DNA from 2 places in the Variovorax sp. J31P179 genome. Region 2 is predicted to be linked to the other one. Evidence: riboswitches for the same ligand, from Rfam matches in the RefSeq annotation. Region 2 holds a riboswitch; the other holds the start of a gene.
What was found. Region 2 has a riboswitch for glycine ahead of QTI17_RS16265 (FAD-dependent oxidoreductase). Riboswitches for the same ligand answer to the same signal wherever they lie in the genome.
Positions count from the first base shown of each region.

Region 1: it holds a riboswitch for glycine, as region 2 does, so the genes downstream of both, gcvT (glycine cleavage system aminomethyltransferase GcvT) here and QTI17_RS16265 (FAD-dependent oxidoreductase) in region 2, are expected to answer to the same signal.

Region 1 is NZ_JASZYL010000003.1:224,352-235,833, forward strand. It holds gene QTI17_RS09190 (flavin reductase family protein) at 1-109, opposite strand, end outside; gene QTI17_RS09195 (DUF3014 domain-containing protein) at 209-1,096, shown strand; gene QTI17_RS09200 (RNA polymerase sigma factor) at 1,101-2,378, opposite strand; gene QTI17_RS09205 (YciI family protein) at 2,390-2,821, opposite strand; gene QTI17_RS09210 (YciI family protein) at 2,844-3,266, opposite strand; gene gcvP (aminomethyl-transferring glycine dehydrogenase) at 3,383-6,292, opposite strand; gene gcvH (glycine cleavage system protein GcvH) at 6,320-6,697, opposite strand; gene gcvT (glycine cleavage system aminomethyltransferase GcvT) at 6,761-7,921, opposite strand; glycine riboswitch at 7,971-8,086, opposite strand; glycine riboswitch at 8,097-8,199, opposite strand; gene QTI17_RS09230 (hypothetical protein) at 8,230-8,730, opposite strand; gene QTI17_RS09235 (TRAP transporter large permease) at 8,813-10,090, opposite strand; gene QTI17_RS09240 (TRAP transporter small permease) at 10,087-10,581, opposite strand; gene QTI17_RS09245 (TRAP transporter substrate-binding protein) at 10,672-11,482, opposite strand, start outside.
Region 2 is NZ_JASZYL010000005.1:492,629-504,110, reverse strand. It holds gene QTI17_RS16275 (FIST signal transduction protein) at 1-969, shown strand, start outside; gene QTI17_RS16270 (D-amino acid dehydrogenase) at 930-2,327, opposite strand; glycine riboswitch at 2,416-2,524, opposite strand; glycine riboswitch at 2,540-2,625, opposite strand; gene QTI17_RS16265 (FAD-dependent oxidoreductase) at 2,629-3,858, opposite strand; glycine riboswitch at 3,938-4,045, opposite strand; gene QTI17_RS16260 (helix-turn-helix domain-containing protein) at 4,184-4,918, opposite strand; gene QTI17_RS16255 (hypothetical protein) at 5,044-5,913, shown strand; gene QTI17_RS16250 (MFS transporter) at 5,917-7,863, shown strand; gene QTI17_RS16245 (phosphatase PAP2 family protein) at 7,874-8,527, shown strand; gene QTI17_RS16240 (hypothetical protein) at 8,595-8,717, shown strand; partial or broken gene QTI17_RS16235 (serine endopeptidase) at 8,937-10,024, shown strand; gene QTI17_RS16230 (SDR family NAD(P)-dependent oxidoreductase) at 9,997-10,776, opposite strand; gene QTI17_RS16225 (aldose 1-epimerase) at 10,866-11,482, shown strand, end outside.

The DNA.
Region 1 (11,482 bases), on a different contig from region 2:
CGCCGTCGGCGCCGAGGGTGGTGACCAGGGCGATCGGGCGTGGCACGATCAGGCTCGCCATGAGCTTGTAGCGCTGGTATTCGGTGAGAGCGGAAAAGTCGATGTCCATTCGGATTCCTTGACGGTCACAGGGCGTTACGGCACGAGGCGCCGGCGTGGTTTCCAATGGACCGCATGCAACGCCCGTGATTCAAAGGAGGATTCGACCATGCCCGAAAGGGACCCAGCAGATTTCAGGCCAGCGCGCGAGTCCTCGGTCTGGACCTTGGTCGTCGTCGTGGTGGTGATTCTCGCCGCTGCTTTCGGCTGGTGGCGATGGTCCCTGCAGAAGGAGCCGCCGCCGGCGCCACCTGCCGCCAGCGCACCGCCCCCGCCCGACCGGCCCGCCGATGCGCCGGCCCCGGCCCCGGTCGCGACCGGCCCGCAGAACCTGGTCGATGCCCTGGCCCAGCCCGATGCGGCACTGCCGGCCCTGAACGACGCCGACGGCCGCGTCGCTGCGGCGCTCAACGAGCTGCTGGGCAAGAAGGCGGTGGCCTCCTTCCTCGACACCAGCGGCTTCGTGCGCCACTTCGTCGCCACCGTCGACAACCTGCCGCGCGCACAGGCCTCGTCGCGCATGTGGCCGACCCAGCGCGCGCCCAAGGCCTTCGAGGTCCAGGGCAACGGCGAGGTCAAGACCATCGGGATCGACAACGCCAGCCGCTACACGCCATTCGTGCTGTTCGCCGAATCGGTCGACAGCGCACGGGCGGCGGCGCTCTATGCCCGGCTGTATCCGCTGTTCCAGCAGGCCTACGAAGAGCTGGGTTACCCGAACCGCTATTTCAACGACCGCCTCGTCGCCGTGATCGACCACCTGCTGCAGGCCCCGGAACCCCAGGGCCCGGTGCAGGTGAAGCTGACCGAAGTGAAGGGCGAGATGGCGGGCGGGCAGCCCTGGGTCAGCTACGAATTCGTCGATCCGAAGCTCGAATCGCTCTCGGCCGGCCAGAAGATGCTGGTGCGCATGGGTCCAGTCAACGAGCGCCGCATGAAGGCCAAGCTCAAGGAACTGCGGGCCCAGGTCGCGACCGGGGCGGTGGCGAAGAAGTAGCGCGTCAGCCGTCCGCGGCGCTCCGCGCGCGCGCCAGCAGCAGCTTGCGCTCGCGCGCGTTGCGCGTGAGTTCAGCGGCCCGCTTGAATTCCTCGCAGGCCTCGGCATGCCGTCCCAGCCTGGCCAGCAGGTCGCCGCGCACGCTCGGCAGCAGGTGGTAGCCCTGCAGCTGCGGCGCCGATCGCAGCGCGTCGACGTGCTCGAGCCCGACCGCCGGGCCGAAGGCCATCGACAGCGCGACTGCCCGGTTCAGTTCGACGATCGGCGACGGCGCGAGCTGGGCCAATGCCTCGTAGAGCGCCGCGATGCGAGGCCAATCGGTCTGCGCTGCCTCCTGCGCGCGAGCGTGGCAGGCGGCGATGGCGGCCTGCAGGGCGTAGGGGCCGAGCGCGCCGCCGAGCTGCTCCGCCCGTGCCAGCGCCGCCAGTCCGCGACCGATCAGCAGCCGATCCCAGCGGGCGCGGTTCTGCGCCAGCAGCAGCACCGGTTCGCCATCGGCATCGACCCGCGCGGCGGCCCGCGAGGCCTGGATCTCCATCAGCGCGACCAGGCCATGCACCTCCGGCGCGTCGGGCATCAGTTCGGCCAGGATGCGCCCCAGGCGCAAGGCTTCGTCGCACAGCGCGGGCCGCATCCAGTCCTCGCCGGCGGTGGCTGCGTAGCCTTCGTTGAACACCAGGTAGATGACTTCGAGCACCGAGGACAGGCGGGCGCCGAGCTCTGGCCCGCGCGGCGCCTCGAAGGGCACGCGGGCGGCGGCCAGCGTCCGCTTGGCGCGCACGATGCGCTGTGCGATCGTGGATTCGGGCACCAGGAAGGAGCGCGCGATCTCGTCGGTGGTGAGCCCGCCCAGCAGGCGCAGGGTCAGGGCGACCCGGGCTTCCGGCGACAGCACCGGATGGCAGGCCGTGAACACCAGCCGCAGCAGGTCGTCGCCGACCTGGTCGTCGAGGGCGGCGTCGACCGCGTCGGCGAAGTCCGCGGCGGCGATGGCGTGCCTGGCATCGATCTCGCGGGCGATCTCGCCTTCCTTGTGGGCGTGCAGCGTGCGCTTGCGCAGGAGGTCGATCGCGCGGTGCTTGGCGGCCGCCGTCAGCCAGGCGGCGGGATTCTCGGGGATGCCTTCGCGCGGCCATTGCTCGAGGGCCGCGAGCAGCGCGTCCTGCGCCAGTTCCTCGGCCAGGCCGACGTCGCGCACCCGGCGCGCCAGCGCGCCGATGATGCGGGCCGACTCGATGCGCCAGACGGCGTTGATCGTGCGGTGCGTCTCGGTCGCGTCCATGCGCCGTCGTCTCAATCGCGGGCCGCGGCGCGTTCGCGCAGATGCGCTTCCTGCTCGCGGATCTCGGGCGCGAACTCGGCACCGAAGTCTTCCGCCTCGTAGACCTGGCGCAGCTCCAGCGCGACCTTGCCGTGGCCGTCGATCGGCGGCCAGCGCTTGACCCATTCGAGCGCTTCCTCGCGCGATCCGACCTGGATCAGGGTGAAGCCGGCAACCAGTTCCTTGGTCTCGGCGAAGGGCCCGTCGACCACCGTCGGCTTGCCGCCTGCGAACTGGATGCGGGCGCCGCCGCTGGCACTGGGCTTGAGGCCCATGCCGTCGAGCATCACGCCGGCATCGATCATCGCCTTGTTGTAGGCCATCATGTCGCTGACCAGTTGTGCGGTCGGCATGGCGCCGGCCTCGGTCTCGGCGTCGGCCTTGCGGATGATCATGAACTTCATGGTCGTGCCTCCATCGGTGCGTTCAAGGCCGCTTCGAGCGGGCCGCGTCGAACACCCGCTTTTCCTGCTCGCGCAGCTCGGGCGTGAGCGCGGCGCCGAAATCGTCCATCTCGAACACCTGGCGCAGCTCGAGTTCGACGCCATCGTCGAAGGGAGCGCGGCGCAGCCATTCGAGTGCTTCCTCTTTCGATCGCACCTGCCAGAGCCAGAAGCCGGCGATCAGCTCCTTGGTCTCGCTGAAGGGGCCGTCGATGACGGTGCGCTCCTTGCCGGTGAAGCGCATGCGCGCGCCCTTCGAGCTCGGGTGCAGGCCTTCGCCGGCGAGCAGCACGCCGGCCTTGACCAGCGCCTCGTTGTAGTTGCCCATGTCGGTCAGCAGCTGCTGGCTCGGCATCACGCCGGCTTCGGATTCCTTGCTGGCCTTGACGATCACCATGAATCGCATGTCCTTGCTCCTTCGGTTGCGAGGCCGGCGGGCTGCCGGGCTCTCCAGGACGTCGAAGCAGCGGAGGCGAAATCGACAGCCCGCAGGCCGTCGATTGAAAAAATATGTATCTCGCCTCAGCCGTTGGCGTAGGCGTCCACCGGCACGCAGCTGCAGAACAGGTTGCGATCGCCGTAGACGTTGTCGACCCGCCCGATCGGCGGCCAGTACTTGGTCTGCCGGAGGCTGGCCAGCGGGAAGGCGCCGAGCTCCCGCGAGTAGGGGCGCGTCCATTCGCTGCCGAGCAGGCTGGCCGCGGTGTGCGGCGCGTTGCGCAGCGGGTTGTCCTCCTTCGGCCAGATGCCTTCCTCGATGCGGCGGATCTCGCCCCGGATCGCGATCATGGCGTCGATGAAGCGGTCGAGCTCGGCCAGCGGTTCGCTTTCGGTCGGCTCGACCATCAGCGTGCCGGGCACCGGGAAGCTCAAGGTCGGCGCATGGAAGCCGTAGTCGATCAGCCGCTTGGCGACATCCTCGGCGCTGACGCCGCTGGCGTCCTTGAGCGGACGCAGGTCGAGGATGCACTCGTGCGCCACGTGGCCATTGGGGCTCGCGTAGAGGGTCGGGAAGTGGTCCTTGAGCCGGGCGCTGATGTAGTTGGCGCTCAGGATCGCGGTCTCGGTCGCGGCCTGCAGGCCCTTGGCGCCCATCATGCGGCAATACATCCAGCTGATCGGCAGCACCGCGGCATTGCCCAGCGGCGCCGCCGACACCGCGCCGACCGCGCCGTTGGACGCCAGTCCGCCGGTCGCATGGCCGGGCAGGTAGGGCACCAGGTCCTCGACCACGCAGACCGGGCCGACACCCGGCCCGCCGCCGCCGTGCGGGATGCAGAAGGTCTTGTGCAGGTTCAGGTGGCTCACGTCGCCGCCGAACTCGCCCGGCGCCGCCACGCCGACCAGCGCATTCATGTTGGCGCCGTCGACATAGACCCGGCCGCCGTGCGCGTGCACGATCTCGCAGAGCTCCTTGACGCGGGTCTCGAAGACGCCGTGGGTGCTGGGGTAGGTGATCATCACGGCGGCCAGCGTGTCGCGATGCTGCTCGCAGGCGCGCGCCAGGTCGTCGATGTCGACATTGCCTTCGGCGTCGCAGCCGGTCACCACCACCTTCATGCCCACCATGTGGGCGCTGGCCGGATTGGTGCCGTGGGCGGAAGACGGGATCAGGCAGACGTTGCGGTGCGCTTCGCCCCGGGCCTCGTGGAAGGCCTTGATCGCGAGCAGGCCCGCGTACTCGCCCTGCGATCCGGCGTTGGGCTGCAGGCTGATGCCCGCATAGCCGGTCGCCTCGCAAAGCCAGGCGCGCAGCTGGGCATCGAGCTGCGCATAGCCCAGCAGCTGGTCGGCCGGCGCGAACGGATGGATGTTCGCGAACTCGGGCCAGGTGATCGGGATCATCTCGCTGGTCGCGTTGAGCTTCATGGTGCAGCTGCCGAGCGGGATCATGCTGCGGTCGAGCGCCAGGTCCTTGTCGCTCAGGCTGCGGATGTAGCGCAGCATCGCGGTCTCGCTCTTGTGGGTGTTGAACACCGGATGCGCCAGGAAGCCGCTCGTGCGGCGCAGGCCCTCGGGAATGCGGATGCTCACCGTGGCGGCGATGGCATCGAAGTCGGGTCCGCGCGTGCCTTCGGTCGCGAACAGGCCCCACAGCATCTCGACGTCGGCGCGCGTGGTGGTCTCGTCGAGCGACAGGCCCAGATGCTGCTGCAGGCGACAGCGCAGGTTGACGCCCGCCGCTTCGGCGCGTTCGTGGATGGCCTGGGTGTCCTCGCCGGTGCGGATGGTGAGCGAATCGAAGGCGGTGTCGTTGACCAGTTCGCGGCCCATCTGCTCCAGGCCCTGTGCGAGCACCGCCGTCAGCAGGCTCACCCGCTGCGCGATGCGGCGCAGCCCTTCGGGTCCGTGGTAGACCGCGTACATGCTGGCGACCACCGCCGGCAGCACCTGCGCGGTGCAGATGTTCGAGGTCGCCTTCTCGCGCCGGATGTGCTGCTCGCGCGTCTGCAGCGCGAGCCGATAGGCCGGCTGGCCGTGGGCGTCGACGCTGACGCCGACCAGCCGGCCGGGCAGCGAGCGCTTGAACTCGTCGCGGCAGGCCAGGTAGGCCGCATGCGGGCCGCCGTTGCACATCGGCATGCCGAAGCGCTGGGTGGTGCCGCAGACGATGTCGGCGTCCCACTCGCCGGGCGGCGCCAGCAGGGTCAGGGCCAGCAGGTCGGCGGCGACGCAGAAGGCCGCCTGGCACTGGTGGGCGTGGCCTGCCAGCGGACGCAGGTCGTGCACGTGGCCGGTGGTGGAAGGGTATTGCGCCAGGGCGCCGAAGAAGCCGCCGCTGGCCATCAGCAGCGGCAGCGGCTCGGTGGCGGTGCTGACCTTGACCACGATGCCGAGCGGCGCTGCCCGGGTGCGCAGCACCTCGATGGTCTGAGGATGGCAGTCGCCCGAGACCAGGAACACGTTGCTCTTGCTCTTGACGCTGCGCCGCGCCAGCGTCATCGCCTCGGCCGCGGCGGTGGCCTCGTCGAGCATCGAGGCGTTGGCGATCGCCATGCCCGTCAGGTCGCAGACCATGGTCTGGAAATTGACCAGCGCCTCCATGCGGCCCTGCGAGATCTCGGCCTGGTAGGGCGTGTAGGCGGTGTACCAGGCGGGGTTCTCGAGTACGTTGCGCAGGATCACGCCCGGCGTGTGGGTGCCGTAGTAGCCCTGGCCGATGAAGCTCTTCGCCACCTTGTTCTTCGCCGCGATCGCCTTGAGTTCGGCCAGCGCGTCGGCCTCGGTGATCGGCGCCGGCAGCCGCATCGGCCGGCTGCGGCGGATCGCCGGGGGCACGATGCCGTCGATCAGTTCGGCGCGCGTGGTCGAACCGATGGCCGCGAGCATCGCCGGCTCGTCTTCGGCCTCGATGCCGATGTGGCGGGCGATGAATTCTTCGGCGTTCTGCAGTTCGCGCAGCGAGGGATGGGAAGGCACGGGCGTCGGCATGGAGGGCTCGGGTGGTGGGCGTGGGAATCAGTTGTCGGCGGAGAACTTCTCGTAGGCGGTTTCATCGAGCAGCGGCTCGAGCTGGGCCGGCTCGCTCACCCGCACCTTGAAGAACCAGCCTCCGTCCATCGGCGCACTGTTGGCCAGCGAGGGATCGGCGCGCAGGTCTTCGTTGACTTCGATGATTTCGCCGGAGACCGGCATGAAGACGTCGGCCGCGGCCTTGACCGATTCGACGACACCCGCGACCTCGCCCTGGGCAAATTTCTTGCCGACTTCGGGCAGGTCGACGAAGACCACGTCGCCGAGCGCGTCCTGTGCATGCACCGTGATGCCGACGGTGACCAGTGCCGCGTCGGCTTCCTGCCGCACCCACTCGTGGTCCTTGGTGTATTTGATGGTCATGGGGAAAACTCCTTGGAAAAAAGGCTGGCTTGGAGAAATCGGAGAATTTGGAGAAGAGGGGCGTCAGCCGCGGTAGTACCGGGCCGGCACGAAGGGCAGCGTGCTGACTTCCATCGGCACCGGCTTGCCCCGCACCATGGCCTGCAGCCGGGTGCCCGGTTCGGCATAGGCCAGCGCGACGTAGCCCATGGCGACCGGCCGGTCGACGCTGGGGCCCAGCAGGCCGCTGGTGACCTGGCCGATGGGCAGGCCCTCGAAGGATTCCAGCACCGTGCCCTCGCGCACCGGCACGCGCTCCAGCGCGACCAGGCCGACGCGCTGGCGCTTCAGCGTCTCGTGGTCGAGGTGGCCGGCGGTGCCGCTGGCGGCAGTCAGCTGGGCCAGCACCCTGGCCGCGCCCGGAAAACCGCCTTCGCGTGCACCGCCGCTGCGCCGGACCTTCTGGATCGCCCAGCTCAGCGCCGCTTCGACCGGTGTCGTGTTTTCGTCGATGTCGTTGCCGTAGAGGCAGAGGCCGGCCTCGAGCCGCAGCGAATTGCGGGCTCCCAGGCCGATCGGCTGGACCTCGGGCTGGGCCAGCAGCAGCCGGGCCAGCGCTTCGGCGTCCTGGGCCGTGACCGAGATCTCGAAGCCATCTTCGCCGGTGTAGCCGCTGCGCGTGGCGAAGGCCTCGATGCCGCCGATCCGGACCGGGCCGCCGGTCATGAAGACGAAGCGCTCGATGCCCGGCGACAGGCGCGCCAGCACGGCCGCGGCCTGCGGACCCTGGAGCGCGAGCAGCGCGTGGTCGGGCATCGGCTGCACCTGGCAGCGCTGGCCGATCCGGGCCTGGATGTGGGCGATGTCGGCGGCCTTGCAGGCGCCGTTGACGATCACGAACAGCGAGTCGTTGCCTTCGTTGAAGAACATCAGGTCGTCGAGGATGCCGCCCTGGTCGTTCAGCAGCAGGCCGTAGCGCTGCTTGCCCGGCGCCAGGCCGATCACGTCGACCGGCATCAGGCTCTCGAAGGCGGCGGCCGCATCGGGCCCCACCAGGCGCAACTGGCCCATGTGGGAGATGTCGAACAGGCCGGCGGCTGCGCGGGTGTGCTTGTGCTCGGCCATCAGACCGGCGGGGTATTGCACCGGCATGGTGTAGCCCGCGAAGGGCACCATGCGGGCGCCGAGCTCCAGGTGCAGGCCGTGGAGCGGGGTCTTCAGCAGTACGTCGGATGCGGCGGCCAAGGGCGGTTCTCCAAAGGGGCAGTGCTTGTTCCATGACGAGAAGCCATGGGCCACCCCTGCTGTCCGCTTTACCTGAGAGATTCGCCCCACGATCGGGGTTTGCTCCTTCGGTGGGCGGCACGGCACGCCTGGCGTGCCGAACCACCTCTCTCCAGCAAGGAAACGCCCGGACCCGGGCGCCTTGTCAGTCCTTTTGCCTGAGCGTTCGGGCCCTTGTTTGGGGGGACCTGCGCCTTCGGCGGCCCCACCGCGGCGGGACGCTCTCCTGACCGGGGAAGTGTAAGGGAATCGGGAGCCGGCCGGCGACTTCAGTGCACCGGCGATGCCGGAAGCAGTTTCTCGATGCGCTCGCGGATCGCCTCCGCGCGCGGGGCGCCCGCCGCCTGCTCGATCTCGCCGAGCATCGCGCGGGCGGTGACCAGCATCGAATCGCGGTCGCGCGCCTCGCGCAGCGCTTCGCGGAAGCGCTCGGCCAGCACCGGGTCGCGGCGCACGAACATGCGCTCGCAGAGGTCGAACAGGAACATGCGGGTGGTGGCCAGCGAGGGCTTGCCGTCGAAGATGTCGGCCGCGACCGGCGCCGCTTCGATCACTTCGACCGCTTCGACCTGGCGCCCCTGCAGGAAGCCCTCCTGCAGCAGGTGGCGCGCCACCCGGCCGGCTTCCTCGCGGCCGCCGAACAGGGCGCCGAAATCGGTCAGCGAGCGCTGGCCGTCGGCCATCAGCAGCAGGGCGCGCTCGCGCTGCCCCAGCGTGCGGCGGCCGGGCAGGAGTTCGTGGCGCGCCTTGTCGGTCTTGGTGAGGAACATGGGATGCTGCGGCGTTGCGGTGGGCAAGCGCCGCAGCATGGGCCCTGCGCGTGACGGCTTCGTGAAACCGCCCGCGCCGGCGCTACTTGGCGTAGACCAGGTCGCGCAATCCGAGCGAGATGCCGGGCACGTACGTGACCACCATCAGGCAGGCCAGGATCACCAGCACGAAGGGGATCAGGTAGGGAACGATCCGGTCCAGCGAGATGCGCGCCACCGTGCAGGCCGCGAACAGGTTGACGCCGAAGGGCGGGGTGATCATGCCCAGTGCCAGGTTGACCACCATCACCAGCCCGAAGTGCACCGGATCGATGCCGAAGTGCTGCGCCACCGGCGCCAGGATCGGCGCCAGCACGATGATCGCCGCGCTGGTCTCGATGAACATGCCGATCACGAACAGCGCCGCATTGACGCCGAGCAGGAACATCGCTGGCGACTGCAGCACCTCCTGCAGCCAGCGGCCGATCGCGTCGGGCACGCCGGCACGCGTGATCAGGAAGGCGAACAGGCCGGCGTTGGCGATGATGAACATGATCACCGACGAGGACACCACCGACTTGCGCAGCACCGCATAGAGCTCGGCCGGCCGGATCTCGCGATAGATCAGCGTGCCGACGATCAGCGCGTAGAGCACCGCCACCGCCGACGCCTCGGTGGGCGTGAAGATGCCGCCGTAGATGCCGCCGAGGATGATCACCGGCATCAGCAAGGCCCAGCCCGCACGCCAGGTGGCGGTGCCGACGCTGAGCCGGCCTTCGCCATCGTTCTTGCCCAGCCCCTTGAACTTGCAATAGACATAGACGAAGGCCATCAGCGCCAGGCTGATCAGGATGCCCGGGCCGAAACCGGCGATGAACAGCTCGCCGATCGAGACCTCGGCGCTGACGCCGTACAGGATCATCGGGATCGAGGGCGGGATGATCACGCCGAGCTCGGCGCTGGTGGCCTGCAGCGCGGCCGCGTAGCCGACCGGGTAGCCGTGCTTGATGAGCGCCGGGATCAGGATCGCGCCGATGGCGAAGGTGGTCGCCACCGAGGAGCCCGACACCGCGGCGAAGATCATGCAGGTCAGCACGCAGGTCATCGGCAGGCCGCCCTGCACCCCACCCACGAGGCTCTTGGCGAAGTCGACCAGCCGGCGCGAGATGCCGCCGGTTTCCATCAGGTTGCCGGCCAGGATGAAGAAGGGGATGGCGGCGAGGGGAAACTTGTTGATCGCGTTGAACATCTCCTTGACGGAGATCAGCATGTTCGCGTTGGAGGCCTGGATGCCGAGGATCGAAGCCAGCCCGATCGAGACGGCGACGGAGATGGTGAGTGCGAAGCACACCACCATCGTGATGACCATCACCGGCGTCATTGGGCGGTTTCCAGTTCGTTGCGCTGCGGGTCGATCAGGTTGGCGACGATGCCGATCACGCAGAACAGGCCGCCCACGGGGAGCGCCACGTAGGCCCAGAACATCGAGATCGATTCGAGGCCGGCCATCGACTGCACGCTGCCGCGCTGCGCGTAGTCCCAGCCCCACCAGATGATCACCGCGATCAGGGTCAGCGCGGCCAGGCACACCACCCAGTCGAGCACCCGACGGACCTTCGGCGGGCTCCAGCGGTAGAGCACGTCGACGCTGACCATCGCCCCCTGGCGGAAGGCGGTCGGGATGCCCATGAAGACCATCCAGATCAGACTGATGCGGATCAGGATCTCGGACCATTCGGCCGGTTGTTCGAGCACGAAGCGGGTGACGATCTGGAACACGCCGAGCGAGGAGGCGACCACCAGCATGAAGCAGGCGATCGCCATCGCCAGGCCGGTGGTCCAGCGGTCGAGTGCGAGGAAGGCGGATTTCATAGGGGCATCAGGGAATCGAACGAAAAAGCGCCCGCCAGTGAGACTGAGCGGGCGCGCGCTGCCGCGAGCATGTCGCGGCCGCGGATGGCATTACTTGACGTCGCGGATCTTGTCGAGGTTGGCCTTGCCGAACTGCTTCTCGAAGTCGGCGTTGACCGGCGCCAGCGCGGCGACGAACTTGGCCTTGTCGACGTTGTCGATCACGGTCATGCCCTTGGCGCGCAGGTCGGCCACGCCCTTGGCGTCGTCCTCGTCGACACGGGCCCGGTTGGCCTTGATGGCTTCCTTGGCGGCGTCCAGGAAGGCCTGCTTGTCGGCGGCGCTCAGCTTGTCGAAGGCGGCCTTGTTCATCACGAAGATGCAGGGCGAGTAGACGTGGCCGGTCAAGGTGAGGTGCTTCTGCACCTGGTCGAACTTGGCCGAGATGATGACCGGCAGCGGGTTTTCCTGGCCATCGACCGTGCCTTGCTGGAGCGCGGTGAAGACCTCGGGGAAGGCCATCGGCGTGGTGATGATGCCGAAGCCCTTGTAGGCCGCGATGTGCACCGGGTTCTCCATGGTGCGCATCTTCAGGCCCTTCAGGTCTTCGGGCGCCTTGACGTCGCGCTTGCTGTTGGTCATGTGGCGGAAGCCGTTCTCGCCCCAGCCCAGCGCCTTGAAGCCCTTGGCGTCGAACTTGCCCAGCATCTCCTGGCCGATCGGGCCGTCGAGCACGGCGCGCGCATGCGCCTTGTCGCGGAACAGGAAGGGGACGTCGAGGATCTTGGTCTCGGGCACGAAGTTGGGCACCGGGCCGGTCGACGAGAAGGCGAGTTCCTGGGTGCCCAGCTGCACCGCCTCGATCGATTCGCGTTCGCCGCCGAGCGAGCCGTTGTAGAAGGTCTCGACCTTGTAGCGGCCG
Region 2 (11,482 bases):
GACCAGTACCGGGTGTTTTCCGGCGTGGCGCCGCTGGCCAGCTCCGAAATGAGCGGCTTCGCGGCCCACACGGCACTGGTCCATGCCGACCCGCGGACACCCGAACTCGGCGAACTGATCGCCGAGATGGCGGACCGCACCGACACCGGTTATTTGTTCGGCGGCCTGTCCTCCGGGCGGGTCGGCTCGCTGCAGTTCGCGATCGGCGGCAATGGCAACATCCGCGGCCATGGCGCGGTCGGCGGCGTGTTCTCGGGCGGCCTGTCGGGCGTGGTGTTCGGCGAGGGCGTACGCCTGGTCTCGCGCGTGACCCAGGGCTGCCAGCCGGTCTCGCGCGAACGCGAGATCACCGAGGCCGACGGCAACCTGTTGCTGGCGCTCGATGGCCAGCCCGCGCTCGACGTGCTGCTGGCCGACCTGCGGGTCTCGCTCGATGCCCCCGAGCAGGCGATCGACGCGGTCCGCGCGACCCTGGTCGGACTGGTCGAGGCCGGCAGCGACGGCGTCCGGCGCACCGGCGATCTCGGCGCCGACGTCCGGGTGCGCCACATCATCGGCCTCGACCCGACGCGTCGCGGCGTGGCGATCGCCGACAACGCCGAGGCCGGGATGCGCCTGAGCTTCTGCCGCCGCAACGCGCAGGCCGCGCGGGCCGACCTGATGCGCGTCTGCGCGGAGATCCGCGAGGAGCTGGAGCCGCAGGAGCAGACGCTCGCCACCGCGCGCGAAGTCGCGGCCGGCGAGGCCGAGGCCGCGCCGCATCCGGCGCGCCGCATCGCGGGCGCCATCTACGTCAGCTGTTCGGGCCGCGGCGGCCCGCATTTCGGCGCGCCCGGTGCCGAGCTGCAGATCGTGCGCCATGCCCTCGGCGACGTCCCGCTGGTCGGCTTTTTCGCCGCCGGCGAGATCGCCCGCAATCACCTCTACGGCTACACCGGCGTGCTGACCGTCTTCACCGCGGGGGATTGAGCCCCCACGCTCGCCACTTCGTGTGCTTCGCTGCCCCACGAGGGGGCCGCAGGCCGCCTTGGGGCGGCCCGGCGCCGGCCTGAGCCGCCTTGAGGCCCGGTGAACGCGAAGTCGACTTCCGGCTTCAGCCCGCTCACGATCCGCGCGATCGACTTGCCCGAGCCGCAGGCGTGGGTCCAGCCCAGCGTGCCGTGGCCGGTGTTCAGGAACAGGTTCGGCAGCCGGGTGGCGCCGATCAGCGGCACGTTGCTCGGCGTCGCCGGGCGCAGTCCGGTCCAGAACTGTGCCTGGGATGCGTCGCCGGCACCGGGGAACAATTGCTCGACGCGCCGCACGATGGCCTCGCAGCGCACCCGGTTCAGGTCGCGGTCGTAGCCGTTGAGCTCGGCGGTGCCGGCGATCCGCAGCCGGTCGCCGCTGGCGGAGGTGTAGCGCGAGAACACCAGCTTGAACTCGTCGTCGGTCAGCGAGACCTGGTGCGCCCTGGACGCGTCCTTGACCGGCATCGTGACCGAATAGCCCTTGGCCGGGTAAATCGGCAGCCGGATGCCCAGCGGCGCCGCATAGAGCGGGCTCAGCGAGCCCATCGCCAGCACGAAGGCATCGCCGCGGATGCGCTGGAAGCGGCCCTCGCTGTCCGTCGCCTCGACATGGTCGATGGCGCCGCCGGCCTCGCGCAGCGCGGTCACCGTGTGGCTCATGAGAAAGCGCACGCCGGCCGTCTCGGCCAGCTTGACCAGCTCGCGCGCGAAGCGGTTGGCATCGCCCGATTCGTCTTCCGCCGTGTAGGTCGCACCGGCCAGCTGCGGGCGGATGTGGGCCAGCGCGGGCTCGAGCTTCACCGCCTCGTCGGCCGAAATCACGCGCCGGTCGCAGCCGAGCGCGCGCATCTGCTCGGCTGGCGCCAGCGCGGCGTCGAACTCCTTTTGCGTCGTGTAGAAGTGCAGGATGCCCTGGGTGCGCTGGTCGTAGGCCAGGCCGGTGTCGCGCCGCAGCTGCTGCAGCGTGTCGCGGCTGTACGTACCCAGGCGCACGATCTGCTCGATGTTGTGGCGCGTGCGTGCCGGCGTGCATTCGCGCAGGAACTGCAGGCCCCAGAGCCACTGGCGCATGTCGGCGCGGATGCGGAACAGCAGGGGGGCGTCTTCCTTGCCCAGCCATTGCAGCACCTTGAGCGGCGCGCCCGGATTGGCCCAGGGCTCGGCATGGCTGACCGAAATCTGGCCGCCGTTGGCGAAGCTGGTTTCCGCCGCCGGCGTGGCCTGGCGGTCGATGACGGTCACTTCGTGGCCGAGTTGCTGGAGGTAGTAGGCCGAGGTCACGCCGAGCAGGCCGGCGCCAAGAACGATCACGCGCATATCGAGAACCCTTGAAGGTTGCAGCGCTCGGACGCGACGGTTCGGATTGCCGACGGGAACGAAGGCAACCGGACCGGAAGTCCGAGTTGCCGCTCCCCCTGTCCTCGGTACCTGAGAGATTCACCCGCTGCGCCCGCAGCGGGTTTGCTCCTTCGGTGCATCACGCGCGGGCGCGATGGCTCTCCAGACGGCTTTGACAGTTGGTGCAGTACAGGCCCATCACGTGGGCCGACCTGAGCGTTTATGGGAGTTTGCGCCTTCGGTGGGGCCCGTGGGCCCGCTCTCCTGCAGTGGGCGGATTCTAAGGGCGCCGGAACGCGAAGTCGAGTTCGGGCCGCAGGCCGCTGACGATGCGCGCGATCGACTTGCCGGCGCCGCAGGCGTGGATCCAGGTGCGGGTGCCGGGCGCGGTGTTCAGGAACAGGTTGGGCAGCCGGGTCTTGCCGATCATCGGCAGCCGGTTGGTGCTGACCGCGTGCATCGCCGTGTCGAAGCTGGCCCGGCTGGCGTCGGCCACGCCGGGCAGCAGCATCTCGGTGCGGCGCACGATCGCCTGGAAGCGGTCGGAGTCGGGTTCGGCCTCCTCGTCGAGTCCGGCCATCACGATCGCGTGGATCCGCAGCTGGTCGCCGGCCGGGGTTTCGATCCGCACGATGCGCAGCTTGCCCTGGCGGTCGCGCAGCGCGATGCGCGGCGCCATGGCGGGATCCAGGATCGGCATCGTGACGATGTATTCGCGCACGAAGCGCAGCGGCATGTCGATGCCGAGCTCTTCCGCGTGCGGCACGCTGGCCGCGCCCAGCGCCAGCACGTAGGCCTGGCCGCGCAAGGTGGTGGACCGGCCGGCGCCATCGAGCAACTCGACATGGTCGATGCGGCCGTCCTGCTCCTTGAGCGCGACCACCGTGTGGCGGGTCAGGAAGCGCACCCCGGCGGCGCGGCACAGGAAGACCAGGCCGGCGGCGAACTGGGCCGGGTCGCGCGCCGGATCCTCTTGCGCGTAGGTGGCCCCGACCAGTTTGCTGCGCATGGCCGCCAGCGCCGGTTCCAGGCCGATGGCCTCGTCGACCGACAGCAGCCGCTCCTCGCAGCCCAGCCCCGACCAGTGGGTGGCGTTCGCCATCCGGGTCCGAAAGGCCTCGGGGTCGGTGAACAGGTTCATGAGGCCGGCCGTGCGGGCGCCGTGCGGCACGCCGGTTTCGTCGCCCAGGGCGCGCGCGCTCTTGCGGCTGTAGGCGGCCAGGCGCACCAGGTGATCGAGCGGATCTCGCTTCGGCGGCGTGCCCACGGCGCGGTCGATCAGGCGCGCAAAGCCGCGGCGGATGCGGCTGCGCAGTGTCGAGAGCTTCTTGCCGCGCCGCTTCGGCGGCGCGGTCGCAGTCGCTGCGCCGGGACGGGCGGCAGCGACGCCGCGCGCCTTGGCCGCTGGTGTTGCGTGCCGATCCACCACGATCACTTCGTGGCCCAGCTGTTGCAGGTAATAGGCCGAAGTCACGCCGAGCAAGCCGGCGCCAAGTACAACCACGCGCATGTCCGAATCCTTGTGGGAGGGCATGAACGGCGGGCGTTAGCGCTTACTGTGGCAAGCGGCAAGACCCGGGGTTCAGAATGCCGCTCCCCCTGTCTCTGTTACCTGAGAGTTTCACCGCGCTGCGACCGGCAACGGGTTTGCTCCTTCGGTGCACCACGTGGCGTGGTGACTCTCCAGTCGGCGATTGATCACGAATAAGGCAGTGTCTGAACCGCTGCGGGGGCGGTTCACCTGAGCGTTCATGGGAGATTGCGCCATCGGTGGGACGGATGCGTCCGCTTTTCTGCTGGGCGAATCTTACAGAAGAAACCGGTTTCGTGTGTTTTCAGGCCCGGCGCAGGCGGGTGAACAGTTCGAACTCCCAGTTGCGCATGCCCAGCAGCAGCGTGTAGCCCTCGCGCTCCTTGGGCGACAGCTTCTGGTCGGTCTGGTGCTGCTGGGCGAAGTCCTGCGCCACCCGCTGGAGCCGGTCGAGGAAGGCCGGCGCCAGCGACTTGCTGATCGATCCGTGCACCAGCAGCAGCCCTTCGGCCGGGCCGTCGAAGCCGCCGCGGTAGTAGTCGAGCACCACGTTCTCGCGGAAGAAGTCCATCACCGGCCCGTGCGGCCGCCAGCGAAAGGTCTTGGCGAGCTTGAGCCGGTAGCGGTTCAGCGGCCGCAGCTCGATGATGCCGATGCGGTCCAGCTGGGCCAGGTGGCCGATGCACTCGGCCTCGGTGATCCGGTAGGCGCCGACGATCTGCTCCAGCGTCCACTGGCTCAGCACGCAGATCGCCAGCAGCAGCAGCTTCTTGTCCTTGACCACGGCCTTTTCCTGTTCGAGCGTGAGCTCCTTGAGCAGCGGCTGGGCGTCGGCCACCCGGCGTGCCAGTTCGGCGAAGTCGATCTTCAGGGCCCGGCAGATGGCGTCGACCCGGGTCAGCGGCATGTCGCCCTTGGCCAGCATCCGCTTGACGCTGGACTCGGCCATGTCCAGCGACTTGGCCAGGTCGGCATAGGTCATGTGGGCGGACTTGAGCTCGTTCTTGAGGGCATTGACCAGGTCGACAGTGGTACTCATGGGCGGAGGAAGTATTGCGGATTGATACCCGAAGTGGTGAAAAAGTGCTCCGTATCGATTCTCGATGCCGGCCGGTGGGTTGACAACCTAGATTCAGCTCCCACGCGCACCCATCGGAGCCTGCCATGTCCCTGCCGTCCCTGCCGTCGCTCACCCGTCGTGAACATTCCCTGCTCGCGCTGGCCCTGCTGCTGGTCAGCGCCGCGGTGCTCGGGCCCTCGGTCGCGGCCCCGGCGCTGGGCGGCGCGCCCTTCGCCGATGGCCAGTCCTGGCGCACGCTGCCGAACGCCATGGACGTGCTGAGCAACCTGCCTTTCGCGGTGCTGGGCATCTGGGGCCTGCGCTGGCTGCATTGGCTGGACCGTGCCCACGAGCGGCTGCAGGACGCCGCGCCGCTGCCCCAGGCGCTCGCGCTGCCGCCCTTCAATGCGCTGGACTGCGCCTGGATGTTCTTCGCCGGCCTGATCCTGACCGCGCTCGGCTCGGCCTTCTATCACCTGCAGCCCGACGACCTGCGGCTGGCCGCGGACCGCGCAGGCATGGCGGTGGCCTTCTCGGGCCTGGTCGGCTTCGCGGTCTGCGAGCGGGTCAGCGCCCGCGCCGGCTGGCCGGCCGCCTGGTTCACGCTCGCGGGCGGGCTGCTGGCGGCGGCGGTCTGCCAAAAGTACGGCAACGCCTTGCCTTGGGCCGTGGTGCAGTTCGGCGGCATGGCACTGGTGCTGGCGCTGGCGCTGTGTCGGCCGGTAGCGGGGGCGATCGGCCTCAAGCTCGGCTGGGTGGTGTTCTTCTATGCCCTGGCCAAGCTGTTCGAGCTCGCGGACCACGCCATCTTCGAGGCCACCCGGCACCTGGTGTCGGGCCACAGCCTGAAGCACCTGACAGCGGCCCTGGCGGCGCTGCCGGTGCTGCACGCCCTGCAGGTGATGGGGCGGCGGACGCTGCGGCACAATTCGCACGCCGCTTCCCTGCGAACGCGCTCCGCCGCCTCCACCTGAAACATGACGCCCACCACCGAAGCTGCCTCCACCCGCCTGCCCGAAGGCCACGCCAACCAGTTCGCGCTGTTGCGGCAGCGGCGCTTCGCGCCCTTTTTCTGGACCCAGTTCGCCGGTGCCGCCAACGACAACCTGTTCAAGTTCGCCTTCACGGTGATGGTGACCTACCAGCTGCAGCTGGCCTGGATGCCCCCGGCGATGGCCGGGCTGGCGATCGGGGCGCTGTTCATCCTGCCTTTCCTGCTGTTTTCCGCCACCGCGGGACAGCTCACCGACAAGCACGACAAGACGAAGATGATCCGCTTCGTCAAGAACCTCGAGATCGCGATCATGGCGATCGCGGCCTGGGGCTTCCTGCGGGCCGACGCCGGGGTGCTGCTCGCCTGCGTCTTCCTGATGGGGCTGCACTCGACCCTGTTCGGCCCGGTCAAGTTCGCCTATCTGCCGCAGGTGCTGGCGCCACGCGAACTGACCGGCGGCAACGGCATGGTCGAGATGGGCACCTTCGTCGCCATCCTGCTCGGCCAGGTGGCCGGCGGGCTGCTGGTGGCCCTGCCGCAGGTCGGCCATGCGACGGTGGCCGTGGCCTGCCTGCTGCTGGCGCTGGCCGGCCGCGCGGTGGCGCAGGCGATCCCGCCGGCGCCGGCCACCGACCCGGGCCTGAAGATCAACTGGAACCCGGTCAGCGAGACCTGGCGCAACCTTAAGCTGGCGCATGGCAACGTGGTGGTGTTCCGCTCGCTGCTGGGCATCTCGTGGATGTGGTTCTTCGGCGCGGTCTTCCTGGCCCAGTTCCCGAGCTTCGCCAAGGAGGTGCTGCACGGCGACGAGCAGGTGGCCTCGCTGCTGCTGGTGGTGTTCTCGGTCGGCATCGGCGCCGGCTCGCTGCTGTGCGAGACGCTCAGCCGCCGCCAGGTCGAGATCGGCCTGGTGCCGCTCGGTGCGATCGGCATGAGCGTGTTCGCGATCGACCTGTACTTCGCCTCGCGGGGGCTGCCGGCCGCCGCGCAGATGGGGCTGGGCACCTTCACGGCCCAGCCGGCGCACTGGCGCGTGATGGCCGACCTGGGCCTGCTGTCGCTGTTCGCCGGGCTCTACAGCGTGCCGATGTATGCGCTGATCCAGATGCGCAGCCAGCCCACCCACCGGGCCCGCATCATCGCGGCGAACAACATCCTGAACGCGCTCTTCATGATCGCCAGCTCGGTCATCGCCGGGGTGCTGCTCAAGGCCGGCTTCACGATCCCGCAGATCTTCCTGTTCACCGGCATCGCCAACGCCGTGGTCGCCTTCTACATCTTCATGCTGGTTCCCGAGTACCTGCTGCGTTTCGTGGCCTGGGTGCTGTCGCGCTTCGTCTACCGCTTCGACATCCAGGGCCAGGAGCACATTCCGGAGGAGGGCGCCGCGGTGCTGGTCTGCAACCACGTCAGCTTCATCGATGCGGTGCTGCTCATGGCCGCCAGCCCGCGCCCGATCCGCTTCATCATGGACCACCGGATCTTCCGCGTGCCGGTGCTCGGCTGGCTGTTCCGGCTCGCCAAGGCGATCCCGATCGCGCCCCAGAAGGAAGACCCGGCGGCCTACGAGCAGGCCTTCGCCGACGCCGTTCAGGTGCTGCGCGAGGGCGACTTGCTGGCGATCTTTCCCGAGGGCGCGATCACGCGCGACGGCAGCCTGCAGCCCTTCAAGGGCGGCGTGATGAAGATCATCGAGGCCGCGCGCGCCGAAGGCATGGAGCCGCCGGTGGTGCCGATGGCGCTGACCAATCTCTGGGGCTCCTACTTCAGCCGGATCGAGCAGCGCGACGGCCAGCAGGTGGCGATGGTGCGGCCGTTCCGGCGCGGCCTCTTCAGCCGCGTCGGGCTCCGCGTCGGCAGCGCGATGCCCCGCGCCGAGGTGCAGCCCGAATCCCTTCAGCGGCGCGTCAGCGTGCTTCTCGGCACCTGACGCCCCGCCGATGCCCCATTTGCACGATCTCCTGCACGCGATCACCTGGTTCGGTGACAGCGGCTTCCTGCTGCCGGCCTCGCTCTGGATCGGCGTCTGGCTCGGAATTCGCAGCCCCACCCGGCCGCTGGCGTGGCTGTGGATCCTGCTGTTCGGCTTCGGCGGCAGCCTGATCGCCGCGTCGAAGATCGCCTTCCTCGGCTGGGGCATCGGCAGCGCCCGGCTCGATTTCACGGGCTTCAGCGGCCACACGGCGATCGCCGCCAGCGTCTGGCCCGTGGCCTGCTGGCTGGCGGTCTCGCGCCAGGGGCACCGCGCGCGGGTCGCGGCGGCCGTTTTCGGCTGGCTGTTCGCCGCCTTCATCGGCGCCACCCGGCTGGCGCTCGACGCCCATTCGTGGTCGGAAGTCATCGCCGGCTACGCGCTCGGCGTGGGCGTCAGCGCCACCTTCCTCTGGTGGCAGCATCGCATGCCGCACCCCCGCGTGAGCTGGGTGCTGGTGCTGCTGAGCCTGGCGACCCCCCTGTTCTTCCTGCAGCCCGGCACGCCGGCGCCGACCCAGAGCCTGCTCGAGAAAATCGCCGTGCGGCTGGCAGGGATCGAGCGGCCTTTCACGCGCGCCGACCTGCTGGCCGGCCGCCGGACGCCGCTTGGTATCGAATAGCGATACCGGGGGCGCAGGGTATCGGCACCACCGAAGGAATGGACCGGGGGCGTCCGATGGCCGGACCATGATCCGCCCACTTTCAACGGCGGACGAGAAGAATTCCATGAAGCTGTATCTGCTGACATTCCTGGTGGCCGCCTGCGCCGCCTGCACCCACCTCATCACGCCGGGCGGGAGCCCGTGGTGAGCCGCCAGATCACCAATTTCGGTCCTTACGAGCGGGAGTACCGGGAGCGTGTGCCGCGCTCGCAGCACCTGCTGCGGCTGGCGCTGCAGGCCGGGCTGACGGCCGCCGCCGTGATCGCGGCCGGCGTCTTCGTGTTCCCGATGGAGCGCAGGCCGGAGGCGGCCGTCGTCCAGAATCAGCCGGCCCGTTTCACCCCCCCGTCAACAGAGGAAGATTGCAATGAGCAAGGCACTGCGCCTGTCCGAAAAGTGGTTTCGCCGCGGCCTGTGGGTGGTGGCGATTGTGTTCGCCAGCTTCCTGGTCGGGCTCGGTAGCACGATCGTCGGCGACCTGCCCCGGGTCGAGCACCGGATCGAGCTCGATGATTTCATCGACCGCGCGGCGGCCGACCCGCTGCGCACCACGGTGCGCGATGCCGAGCGCAGCGAGCAGCAGGCCGGGCGCGAGCGCGAGCAGGCCGAGCTCAAGCTGGTCACGGCCCAGCAGGCCAGCCGGGCGGCGCGCGAGACCTTCGGCAACTGGCTCGCCACCCGCCGCGCCACCGCCCAGCCCGACCAGGACACCGAGCTGATCGCCCGCACCAGGGCGCTCGACGCCTTGAAGGCGAAGGAGGACGAGGCCGAGCGCGGCGTGGTGGCGCAGCGCCAGATCGCGCCGACGCCCGGCAGTCGCGGCAGCGGGCCCAGCAGCAGCTGGCGCTGCTCGAGGAAGAAGCACGCAAACGGCTCGAGGCCGAGAACCGCAAGGTCGAATTGCGGGTGTTCCTTTACCGGCTGGCGCTCACGCTGCCGTTGCTGGTGGTCGCCGGCTGGCTGTTCGCGAAGAAGCGCAAGAGCACCTGGTGGCCCTTCGTCTGGGGCTTCATCTACTTCGCGCTGTTCGCCTTCTTCGTCGAACTCGTGCCTTACCTGCCAAGCTATGGCGGCTACGTGCGCTATGTGGTGGGGATCGTGGTGACGGTGCTGGTCGGGCGCTACGCCATCCTGGCACTCAACCGCTACCTGGCACGGCAGAAGCTGGCCGAGGCCCAGCCGGAGACCGTGCGCCGCAACGAGCTGAGCTACGACACCGCGCTGGCTCGGCTGGCCAAGAGCGTGTGCCCGGGCTGCGAGCGTCCGGTCGACCTCAAGAACACCGAGATCGATTTCTGCCCGCACTGCGGCATCGGCCTGTTCGACCACTGCCGGGCCTGCGACGCGCGCAAGAGCGCCTTCGCCAAGTTCTGCCATGCCTGCGGGACCTCTGCCGCGCCGGACGCCACGGCGCTGCCGGGGCCGCTTCAGGTCCAGCCGGCGTCCACCACGTAGTCCTGGGCGCTGCACATCTTCGAATCGTCGGCGGCCAGGAACAGCGCCATGGCGGCGATGTCCTCGGCCATCACGCGGCCGGGCAGGCATTGGGCGGCGTCGATCTCGGCGTGCGACTCGGGCTTGACCCATAGCCGCAGCTGGCGCTCGGTCATGACCCAGCCCGGCACGATCGTGTTGACGCGGATGTTGGCCTTGCCCAGGTCGCGCGCCAGCGAGCGCGTCAGTCCGCGGGCGGCCGACTTGCAGGCCTGGTAGACCGGATAGCCGGCGCCCTTGATCATCCAGCTGATCGAGCCGAAGTTGATGATCGAGCCGCCGCCGAGCGCGCGCATGTCGTCGGCCACCGCCTGGGCGGCGAAGAACTGGTGCTTGAAGTTGACCGCGACCAGGCGGTCGAAATCCTCGCTCGTGACGTCGGCCATCTGGTGCCGGCGGTCGTTGGCGGCGTTGTTCAGCAGCACCTGGATCGGGCCGAAGCGCGCGCGCACCGCCCCGATGGCGGCCGCGAGCGCGGCCACGTCGGTGACGTCGCATTCAAGGAACAGGGGCGCGTTGCCGCCGCCGAGCTGCTGCGCCAGCGCCGTGCCGGCCGCGACGTCGAGGTCGCAGAAGCCGACCCGGGCGCCCTGCGCATGGAAGGCGCGCACCAGGCCCTCGCCGATGCCGGAGGCACCGCCGGAAATGAAGACGGTGCGTCCGGCCAGCGAAGGGTAGATGGCCGATGGGGCCGGGGAAGTCGATGTGGTCATGGGCAAATTCTGACCTCCCCGCGTGTCGCCCGCCACCCGCGTGGCCGAAAATAGCCGGCGTCCGCAACGCTTGACGAGGTGCCTTCCAAATGAGTGATGAGCAGACAGGCGCAGCCAGCCCCGCGGGCCTGGTTGAACTGGCCGCCGGCGCGATGCGGCTGCGGCTGGCGCCGCGCGTCGGCGGTGCCATCGCGGCGCTGCACGAGCAGCACGGCGACGAGCGGCTCGACTGGCTGCGGCCGGCCACGCCCGAAGACCTGGCGCGCGGCGATCCCTTCGCGATGGGCAGCTTCCCGTTGCTGCCGTGGTGCAACCGCATCCGCGACAGCCGGGCGCATTTCGGCGACCGCGAGATCGCCCTGGCCGCCGGCCACCCGGCGCGGCCGTCGGGCAAGCATGCGCTGCACGGGTTGGGCTGGCTGCGGCCCTGGCAGGTGGCCGAGGCCGGTCCGGCGCGGGCCCGCCTCGGGCTGGCCCGCGAGGCCGACGGGCAATGGCCCTGGGACTTCGAGGCCTCGCAGCTGTTCGAGCTCGATCCCGCGGGGCTGCGCTGCACGGTGGCCTTGACCAACCGGGATTCGGCGCCGATGCCCGCCGGCATCGGCCACCACCCGTACTTCCCGCACCGTCGCGGCACGCGGCTGCGGGCCGATACCGCGGCCATGTGGCGGGCCGACGCCGAGGTGATGCCGGTGTCGCTCGAAGC